Regions from separate parts of the Kitasatospora sp. NPDC101176 genome, predicted to be linked through region 1. Evidence: riboswitches for the same ligand, from Rfam matches in the RefSeq annotation. Region 1 holds a riboswitch; each other region holds the start of a gene.
The links. Region 1 has a riboswitch for cobalamin ahead of ACIRS1_RS07660 (prenyltransferase/squalene oxidase repeat-containing protein). Riboswitches for the same ligand answer to the same signal wherever they lie in the genome.
Positions count from the first base shown of each region.

Region 2: another riboswitch for cobalamin. It lies ahead of ACIRS1_RS26280 (ribonucleoside-diphosphate reductase subunit alpha); the one in region 1 lies ahead of ACIRS1_RS07660 (prenyltransferase/squalene oxidase repeat-containing protein).
Region 3: another riboswitch for cobalamin. It lies ahead of metE (5-methyltetrahydropteroyltriglutamate--homocysteine S-methyltransferase); the one in region 1 lies ahead of ACIRS1_RS07660 (prenyltransferase/squalene oxidase repeat-containing protein).

Region 1 covers NZ_JBIWPA010000003.1:507,410-510,609, reverse strand. The annotation lists gene ACIRS1_RS07670 (peptidase) at 1-399, shown strand, start outside; gene ACIRS1_RS07665 (flagellar hook-length control protein FliK) at 451-930, shown strand; cobalamin riboswitch at 1,095-1,224, shown strand; gene ACIRS1_RS07660 (prenyltransferase/squalene oxidase repeat-containing protein) at 1,332-2,900, shown strand; gene ACIRS1_RS07655 (hypothetical protein) at 2,897-3,200, shown strand, end outside.
Region 2 covers NZ_JBIWPA010000022.1:44,195-47,394, reverse strand. The annotation lists gene ACIRS1_RS26280 (ribonucleoside-diphosphate reductase subunit alpha) at 1-1,388, opposite strand, end outside; cobalamin riboswitch at 1,577-1,741, opposite strand; gene ACIRS1_RS26275 (glycosyltransferase family 39 protein) at 1,783-3,200, opposite strand, start outside.
Region 3 covers NZ_JBIWPA010000029.1:26,552-29,751, forward strand. The annotation lists gene ACIRS1_RS30010 (condensation domain-containing protein) at 1-1,183, opposite strand, end outside; cobalamin riboswitch at 1,606-1,809, shown strand; gene metE (5-methyltetrahydropteroyltriglutamate--homocysteine S-methyltransferase) at 1,988-3,200, shown strand, end outside.

The sequences.
Region 1 (3,200 bases):
GCCCTCGCCGCCACCGGCCGCACCGCCAAGGCGAACGCGGGCCTCGGCTGGCTCACCGCCCACCAGAACGCCGACGGCGGCTTCGCGGCCGCCGGGGCGACCGCCTCCAACGCCAACACCACGGGCCTGGCCACCCAGGCGCTGCTGGCCGGCGGACGCCTCGGCGCCGGCCTGAAGGGCTGGAGCCGGCTGGTGAAGTTCCAGCAGGGCTGCTCCGCCGACCCGGCGGTCCGCGGCGCCGTCGCCTACGACGCGACCGGCTTCAACCCGGCCAACGGCGCCCGGGCCACCGCGCAGGCCGCGCTCGGCCTCGCCGGCACCCCGCTGGCCACCCTCTCCGCCGCCGGCGCGCGCCCGGCCGCCCCGACCCTGGCCTGCCCGGCGCCGGCCGCCCGCTGAGCCACCGAACTCCTGAGCCACCGAATCCCTGAGCCCACGAGGAGAGTTCCGATGACCGACACCCTCACCCCGGCCAGACCGGCCCGCCGCACGCTCGGCTCGATCGCCGCGGCCGCGGCCCTCACCGCCGGCCTGCTCGGCGCCTCCGCCGTCCAGGCCCCCGCGGCCCACGCGGCCGCCTGCAGCGGCACCACCGGCGTCACCGTCGTGGTCGACTTCACCGCCGTCGGCGGCGGCGTCGAGACCGGCTGCGCACCCGGCGATCCGGCCACCGGGCTCGCCGCGCTGACCGGCGCCGGATTCACGTACGCCTTCCACCCGCGGTTCCCCGGCTTCGTCTGCAAGATCAACGCGCTGCCGGCCACCTGCACCAACCCGACCGGCAGCGCCTACTGGTCCTACTGGCACGCCCAGCACGGCGGGCCCTGGTCGTACAGCAGCCTGGGCGCGGGCAGCTACAACCCGGCCCCCGGCGACGTCGAGGGCTGGTCCTTCGGCGCCGGCGCCCAGCCGGGTATCACGGCGCCCTGACGTCCGGAGGCACCCGCCGGCACCCGGAGCCCCGCGGGGAGGGGTGCCGGCAGCTCCGGCACGCCCTGCGGTGCGGCAGGAGGCGCCCGGCCGTCCTGATCCGCGCGGCCCGTCCCGTCAGGTGAGCGGACCATCTGACGGGGCGTTGACTCCCACTCCGCTGACATGGTCTGATGAACCGGTTTTTCACCTCGGTCCTCAGGGGAAGCCGGTCCAACTCCGGCGCTGACCCGCAACCGTAGATCCGCCCAGGGCGGATGAGCCGGAATGCCTGAACCGAGGTCTGTTCAGAGAGCACTCGCGTCGTCGCGGACTACGACGCAGTTCCGACGGCTGCGCGCTCCACCGGCAGCCGTCGGCTGCGCCGTTGCGCCCCGCGTCGACCGACCAGGGAGACGCCGGTGAGGGTCAGCAGCAGTCGTACGCGCCACAGGAGCCGGGGCACCGCGTCCCTGCTGGCCGCCGCAGCGCTCGCGGTCACCGCCTGCGGCGCTGCGCTTCTCGGTCGGCCCGCCGTCTCGCTCGCCGGGGCGGCCGTCCCCGCCGCGGGCCGGACGCCGGACGTCGCCAGGGGCGCCGCCTACCTCGCCGACCCGTCCCGCCTGGTCGGCGGTCACTACTACGAGGGCTTCCCGGCCTTCGCCGACTTCGGACTCACCATCGACGGCGCCTACGCGCTCGCCGCCACCGGCACCGACGACGCCGCGCTGCGCCGGATCGTCGACTTCCTGGACCAGCGGGGCAAGGACGCCAGCGAGCGCACCGTCGACGACTGGACCGCGATCGGCACCGAGTACGCCGGCGGCGGGTCGATCGGCAAGGAGGCGCTGCTCGCCGAGGTCGTCGGCCGTGACCCGCGGAACTTCGGCGGCCACGACCTGATCGCCGCCCTCGCCGCGATGGTGTGCACCAAGGCCGACGCCGACACCGGCTGCGACGCCGCCGGCAACTACGGCTACGCCACCTCCGTCTTCTCCCAGGCGCTCGCCGTCATGGCCCAGCTCCGCGCCGGGGACGCCGCCAACGCCGCCCCCGCGATCGCCTACCTGAAGGGCCTCCAGCACCCGGACGGCTCCTGGCCGAGCTTGATCCCGGCCACCGGCGACTCCGACGTCGACAGCACGGCGATCGCCGTCATGGCCCTCGCCCTCGTCCCCGGCGACGACGCCGCCGCGCAGGCGGTCGACAAGGGCCTCGGCTGGCTCGCCGCGCGGCAGTTGCCCGACGGTGGCTTCCCCGGCGCGGCCGGTGACTCGACCAACTCGGCCGCGCTGGCCGTCCAGGGCATGACGCTGCGCAAGGCCGACTACGGTGCGCAGATCGCCAAAGCGCTCGACTTCCTCGCCGGGCAGCAGAACGGCGACGGCGGGTTCAACGTCGCCTCCGCCGGGCAGCAGGGTTCGGACGTCCGTGCCTCGACCCAGGTGGTCGGTGGCGCCACCGGGATCTCCTTCGGCACGCTGAGCCGCCCCCTCGGGGGCACACCGACGCCGACGCCGACGGGGACGCCGACCGGAACTCCCACGGGGACGCCGACGGGTACGCCCACCGGAACCCCGACCGGAACCCCGACGGGTACGCCCACCGGAACCCCGACGGGAACGCCCACCGGAACCCCGACGGGTACGCCCACCGGAACCCCGACGGGAACGCCCACGGGCACGCCGACCACCCCGGCCGGCACCCCGACGGGCTCGCCCACCACCACCGCACCGGCCCCGGTCACCGACACCCCCGCGGCCGGCGGCGGCCCGACCGTCCGTCCGGCCGGAGGCGTCGACGCCCCGGCGGGTGCCGGTGTCGCCCCGGCCGGGGGCGTGCCGGTGTCGACCGGCTCCGGCAGCCTGGCCGGCACCGGTAGCCAGGCGCTGACGCTGACGGCAGGGGCCGGTGCGCTGACCGCGCTCGGCGCCGCCGCCGTCCTCGTCGCCCGCCGCCGCCGGACCGCGGCCCCTGGACGTCACCGATGACCGGGGGACCGGGCGCCCGCCTCGGCCGGCTGTGCGCGGCGACGGCGCTGACCGCGGCCCTCGCCCTCGGCGGCGTCGCCGTGGACACCGCCCCGGCCGCCGCGGCGCCGTTGCCGATGGACCAGTGCACCACCACCTCCGGCGTCGTGCTCGCCGTGGACTTCAGCAGGTGGGGCGGCCCGCTGTTGCGCTCCTGCGGGAGCACCCCCACCACCGGGTACGCCCTGCTCAACCAGGGCGGCTGGAAGACCGCCGGCACCGGGCACGACGGCCCGGCGTTCATCTGCCGGATCGGCTACA
Region 2 (3,200 bases), on a different contig from region 1:
GCGCCCTCGGCGACGTGCGCGCCGAGGTTGACCGAGCCGAGGTTGCAGACGGCGGTCTCGGAGTCGTCCGTGACCTCCAGGATCTCGGTGCACAGGTTGGAGGAGTGCACCGTGCGGCCGGGCAGCGCGGTCTGGTTGGCGGCGCGGTTGGAGGCGTCCTTGAAGGTCATCCAGCCGTTGCCGGTCTGCGCCAGGGTGCGCATCATCCGGGCGTACAGGGTCTGCGCGGGGATGGTGCGGACGGCCTTGCCGGCCTGCTCGGCCTTGCGGTAGGCCTCGTCGAAGTCGGAGCCCCACAGGTCGACCAGCTCGGGGACGTCGGCGGGGGAGAACAGCGACCAGTCCTGGTTGGCGTTCACGCGGCGCATGAACTCGTCCGGGATCCAGTGCGCCAGGTTGAGGTTGTGGGTGCGGCGCGCCTCCTCGCCGGTGTTGTCGCGCAGCTCGAGGAACTCCTCGATGTCGGCGTGCCAGGTCTCCAGGTAGACGCAGGCGGCGCCCTTGCGACGGCCGCCCTGGTTGACCGCGGCGACGGAGGAGTCGAGGGTGCGCAGGAACGGGACGATGCCGTTGGACTTGCCGTTGGTGCCGCGGATCAGGCTGCCGCGGGAGCGGATGCGCGAGTACGACAGGCCGATGCCGCCGGCGTGCTTGGAGAGGCGGGCGATCTGCGCGTAGCGGCTGTAGATCGAGTCCAGGTTGTCCAGCGGCGAGTCGAGCAGGTAGCAGCTCGACATCTGCGGGTGGCGGGTGCCGGAGTTGAACAGGGTCGGCGAGGAGGTCAGGTACTCCAGCCGGCTCATCAGGCGGTACAGCTCGGCCACCTCGCGCACGGACTGCTCGGTGTCGCCGACCGCCAGGCCACAGGCGACGCGGAGCAGGAAGTGCTGCGGGGTCTCGACGACCTTGCGGGTGATCGGGTGGCGCAGCAGGTAGCGGGACTGCACGGTGCGCAGGCCGAAGTACTCGAAGCGGTCGTCGCCCTGCCGGTCGATCAGCGCGTCGAGCACGGCGGCGTGCTTGGCGACGAAGGCGGCGGTGGTGTCGCCGATCAGGCCCTCGGCGTGGCCGACGGCGATCGAGGCGGCGAACGAGGTCGCGCCCTGGCTGTCGGCCTCGTCGACGATCTCCAGTGCGAGCAGGCGGGCGGCCAGCTTCGAGTACTGGGGGTCCTCGGCGATCATCGACGCGGCGGCGTCCACGGCCAGCCCGCGCAGCTCGGCGAAGTCCGAGCCGGCATGGCGGCCGCGCAGCGCGGCGGCGGCGACATGGCCGGGGTCCACCTGGGGGAGATCGACACTACGGTCGGTGAGCAGCCGCAGCAGCGCGCCGCCGGGGTCGGAGACCGTCGGGGCGGCGGGGGCGGAACCGGAGCCCTGGGCGGGCAGGGTGGCTGAGGCAGCGGTGGTCAAGGCGCTCTCTCCTGGCGGCGATCGGCGGCGGTGATCGGGTCCGGGCCGAACGGGGCAGGGGAGCACGGCGCGTACGCAGGAGTGCGTCGCGCGACGGTGGCGTCCCCGGCCCGCCCGCGAGGCCCGGAAGGTACTGCTCGTGCTGGCGCGGCCTCTGCGGGAGGGCCGTGGCGCACACCGTCGGCAGGTACTCGGACTCGCGGGCGCGGCTTGTCGAGCCGCCCGCACACCGCTGCGGGGCAGTCCCGGACTCGCACCGGGTTCCCCTGCTTTGACAGCAGGAGTGAGCATACATCTAGTGGCGGCTGACTGCGGCGGCACCATATGTTGTGGCCGACGTGTCGTGGGCCACGGCGGGCCCGGTGGCCGTTCAGTGCTTCAGATAGACCTTGTAGGTGCTCGAATCGCCCGTCGGAGAGGTGAACTGGGCGATCAACCGGTAGTGCCCGCCGCTCGCCAGCGCCGTCGCCAGGACGCGGTCCGTGGCGGCCGGGGCGGTGCTGTCCAGGACCACGACGGTGAAGTAGCCGTCCTTGATCGCGGCCGCGCTGCCCTCGTCGCCGTGATGCTCGACACCCGCCGCGTCCCGGTAGTCCGTCCCGGAGCGGGCCGAGGTCCACTGCTCGGGCCGGCTGACGGCGCCGAGGTAGTACTCGGGCAGCCCGTCGACCTCGGTCAGGTAGTGGCCCTGCGGCGTGGCGTGCACCCGTAGGACGGCGAGCAGCCGACCGGAGTCGGGCCCGTTCTGGTAACGCAGCGCTGACTGCTCCAGACCGAGCGCGAGCAGGGCGACCCAGACCAGGATGCCCAGCTGCGGGTGGCGGAAGTGCGCGCCGACCAGCCGGGTGAGGCCGACCCCGGCGAGCGGGGCGGCGAGCAGCATCCCGAAGCCCAGGTGCCGGAACAGCGCCCCCGAGGTGCCCAGCGCCAGGTGGACCGCCGGGACCAGCAGGGCGGTGCAGGTCAGGGCGGTGCCCAGCAGAGCGCGCTGGGCGCGGGTGGTGGTGACGCCGTCGTTCTCCGGCGACTCGAGCAGCTGCTCGCGGCGGGCGTACGCGATCGTGCCGGCCACCGCGAGGACGGTGAACAGGCCGCCCCACTGGACGGTGTTCAGCAGGATCTCGCCGACCGGACGGGAACCCTGCCCGTGGGCCGGGGACCACCCGGCGACCTCGCCGAGCAGTCCGAACGGCAGCAGGGCGCCCACTGTGCCGGCGGCGAGCAGCAGGGCCCGCAGGGCGGCCGGGCCGAGCCGTCGTCGCGGCCAGGCGGTGGCCGCCGCCAGCGCGACCAGCGCGGGCAGCGTGAACACCGCGGAGTACGCGACGGCGCAGGCCAGGGCGGCGACCGGCGCGGCGAGCAGGACGAGGGCCACCGGGCGGCGCGCGGTGAACACCGTGACCCAGGCCGCCAGGGCGACCAGCAGGACGGCGAGCGCCTCGGGCGCGGCGTAGAAGCCGACGACGACGGTCGACTGCACCACCGCGTAGCCGGCGATCGAACAGATCGCCACCCGCTCGTTGAAGAGCCGGCGGGTCAGCGAGTACAGCAGCACCGTGGTGAGCAGGGCGAAGCAGAGGCTGAGCACCCGGGCGCCGAAGATGCCGTTGGCGTCGGCGGCGGCGCCGGCCAACGGCAGGTACAGCTGGGGCGTGCCGGGTATTCGCTCGGCCAGGTGGGTGGTCACGGGGGTGCCGTGCAGCAGGTGGTCGAGCTGCTGGCGGCCGGCCACCATGGCGGCGGCCTCGTCGGGGTGCGCGGCGGCGAGCAGGCGCAGCGAGAGCAGGG
Region 3 (3,200 bases), on a different contig from region 1:
AGTGCAGCCGCGCGTACTCGGCGGGGGCGAGCAGCCGCCAGGCCTTCACGAAGTGCACCCCGGCGTGGGCCTGCAGCTGCCCGTAGGCGTCCTGGGCGGCGGTCAGCACCTCGCCGAAGCCCGCCCGCGGCCCGACCGGGAACTCGATCGGCAGGGTGTTGATGAACCACCCCATCGACTCCGCGTAGACGCCCCGGCCGCGTTCGTTGACCGGCACCAGGCCGCGGTAGACCTCGGGCCCGCCCTCCTGCCGCAGGGCGATCGCCAGCCCGGCGAGCAGCCCCATCGACAGCCGCCCGCCGCGGGCCCGGCAGGCGGTGCCGAAGGCCTCGACCTGGCGGGCGCTGAGCAGGCGCTCGGTGCCGGCGGTCGGCGCGTACAGCCGGCCGGGCCGGACGCCGAGGTCGAGCGGGAAGCGGGGGAAGAGGCCGCCGTTGCGGTCGCGGAACGCCCGCCAGTAGTCCAGCCGCGCGTCGTCGGCGCGCATGGCGCGGTTGGCCCGGCGCTGGCCGCGGCTGAACTCCAGGTAGCTGCCGGGCTGTTGGGCCGCGTCGTCGGTGCGGGCCGGGCGGACCCGGTCGGCCTCGGGTCCGGCAGCGGTTCCGGTGGCGGTTCCGGCCGCGGTGAGGCTCCGGTAGGCCGTGGTGATGTCGTTGACGGCGATCGCGCTGGAGAGGCCGTCGGTGACCAGGTGGTCGCAGGAGAACCAGACGGTGGTCGACTCCGGCCGCACCACCGCGCCCATGGTGATCAGCGGCCAGGAGAGTGTGTCCACCTCCTTGAACGCGTCGTGGAGGTGGCGGTCGACCTCCGCGGGCGTCTCCAACGGGCCGGCGTAGACGTGCTTGAGGGCCACCTCCCCGGGCGACAGGACCTCGCAGCCGAGGTCCCCGCCCAGCGGCTGGTAGACCGCCCGGAGCACCTCGTGACGCCGCACCAGGTGGAGCAGCGCGGCCGCCAGCGCGTCCAGGTCGACCGGGCCCCCCAGTTCGAAGCTGGCCGCGACGTAGGAGCGGATCGGCTCGTCGACGCTCTGGGCGTGCTGGGCCACGGTGAAATGTTTCGCCTGGTTGTAACCGGTCATCCGGCGCGGGGCGGGGTCGCCGCCGGTCAACGGGACCAGGTGCCACCGGTGGGCCTCGCCCGGGCCGATCTCGGAGTCCTCGACTGAGATCTGGAGCATGTCGCCCTCTTCTGCCGCTGTCGTCGTCGGGTGGTACCAGAGCGGTCGGATGTCGGCCCACCAGCTGGTGCCGTACCAACGCGACGGCCCGGCGCTCGGATACGGGCAGCCGCCGTTCGGGTGACGGTGACCGGCCGCCGGGGCCGTGCCCTCCGGCGGGTCCGCGGACCGGGCTCGGCCCGCCGGATCCCCTCACGGCCGGGCCGTCGGCGTACGAGCGCACGCCGGAGCTGCGGGGACCCGCGGTCGAACGGCGGGTCGAGCGCCGCGTCGGAGTGCGGTCGGGCCCGTCGCGGTGGGCGGATTCCACGGCCGCCGCGACGGCCGGTGCCGTCGGGGGACCGGCCACGTCTCACCCCGTGGACACGTGGTGGGATTTCCGCGCCCCCGGCCGCGGGTTCGCACTAGGCTGGCCGGGCAGCTGGTTCGCCCTGTCCGCCAGGCAGGCGCGTCGCAAGAGGGAACCCGGTGACGCCATTCACGTGGCCATTCCGGGACTGCCCCGCAGCGGTGAGTGGGAACGACCGCCGTCATACGCACTGGGCCCGGACGGGCCTGGGAAGCGACGGCCAGTAGGTGACCGCCCTGACCAGGGCAGCCGCGCCCGCGAGTCCGAAGACCTGCCACTGCCCGCACGCGACCGATCGCGCGCGGACATCCCGGTGACCTCGTGGGCGGGTCGGCGTGCACACCAGGCGGGTCCGGCGCATCCCTGCGCCCGCGGCCGCGCCCGGTCGGGCACCCCTTCGCACCCTCGTCCCGTCCCCGGGGACCAGAGGAGACAGACTCGCGAAGGAGAGTCCCTTGACGACGAAGTCCGCAGCCGCGGCAACCCGCGCCACCACCCACGGCTACCCCCGCCAGGGCCGCGACCGGGAGCTCAAGAAGGCGGTCGAGGGGTACTGGAAGGGCGCGGTCACCGCCGACGCCCTGCTCGCCACCGCCGCCGACCTGCGCCGGGAGAACTGGCTGCAGCTCGCCGAGGCCGGCGTCCACGAAGTCCCCACGGGCGACTTCTCGCTCTACGACCACGTGCTGGACACCACCGTCGCCGTCGGCGCCGTCCCCGCCCGCCACCGCGCCGCGGTCGACGCCGACCCCCTCGACGGGTACTTCGCCATGGCGCGCGGCACCCAGGAGGTCGCTCCGCTGGAGATGACCAAGTGGTTCGACACCAACTACCACTACCTGGTGCCCGAACTCGGCCCCGACACCGTCTTCACCGCCGACCCGGACCACCAGGTCGCGCAGCTGCGCGAGGCCCTCGGCCTCGGTCACGACGCCCGCCCGGTGCTGGTCGGCCCCGTCACCTACCTGCTGCTCGCCAAGCCCGCCCCCGGCGTCGCCGAGGACTTCCAGCCGATCACCCTGCTCGACCGGCTGCTGCCCGTCTACGCGCGCCTGCTCGCCGAACTGCAGGCGGCCGGCGCGCAGTGGGTGCAGCTGGACGAACCCGCGCTCGTCCAGGACCGCACCCCGGCCGAGCTGAACGCCGCCGCCCGCGCCTACCGTGAGCTGGGCGCCCTCACCAGCCGGCCCAGGCTGCTCGTCGCGAGCTACTTCGACCGCCTCGGCGCGGCCCTGCCGGTGCTCGCCGCAGCCCCGGTCGAAGGCCTCGCCCTGGACTTCACCGGCCCCGCCGCCGCCAACCTGGACGACCTCGCCGCCGTCGGCGGGCTGCCCGGCAAGCGGCTCGTCGCCGGCGTGGTCGACGGGCGCAACATCTGGATCAACGACCTGGAGAAGTCGCTCGCCACCCTGGCCACCCTGCTCGGCCTCGCCGGCGGCGTCGACGTCGCCACCTCCTGCTCGCTGCTGCACGTCCCCCTCGACGCCACCGCCGAACGGGACCTGGACCCGCAGATCGCCCGCTGGCTCGCCTTCGCCAGGCAGAAGACGGCCGAGACCGCCCTGCTCGCCCGAGGCCTGCGCGAGGGCACCGGCGCGATCGCCGCCGACCTCGCCGCCAACCGCGCCGACCTCGCCTCGCGCGCCGGCTCCCCGATCACCCGGGACC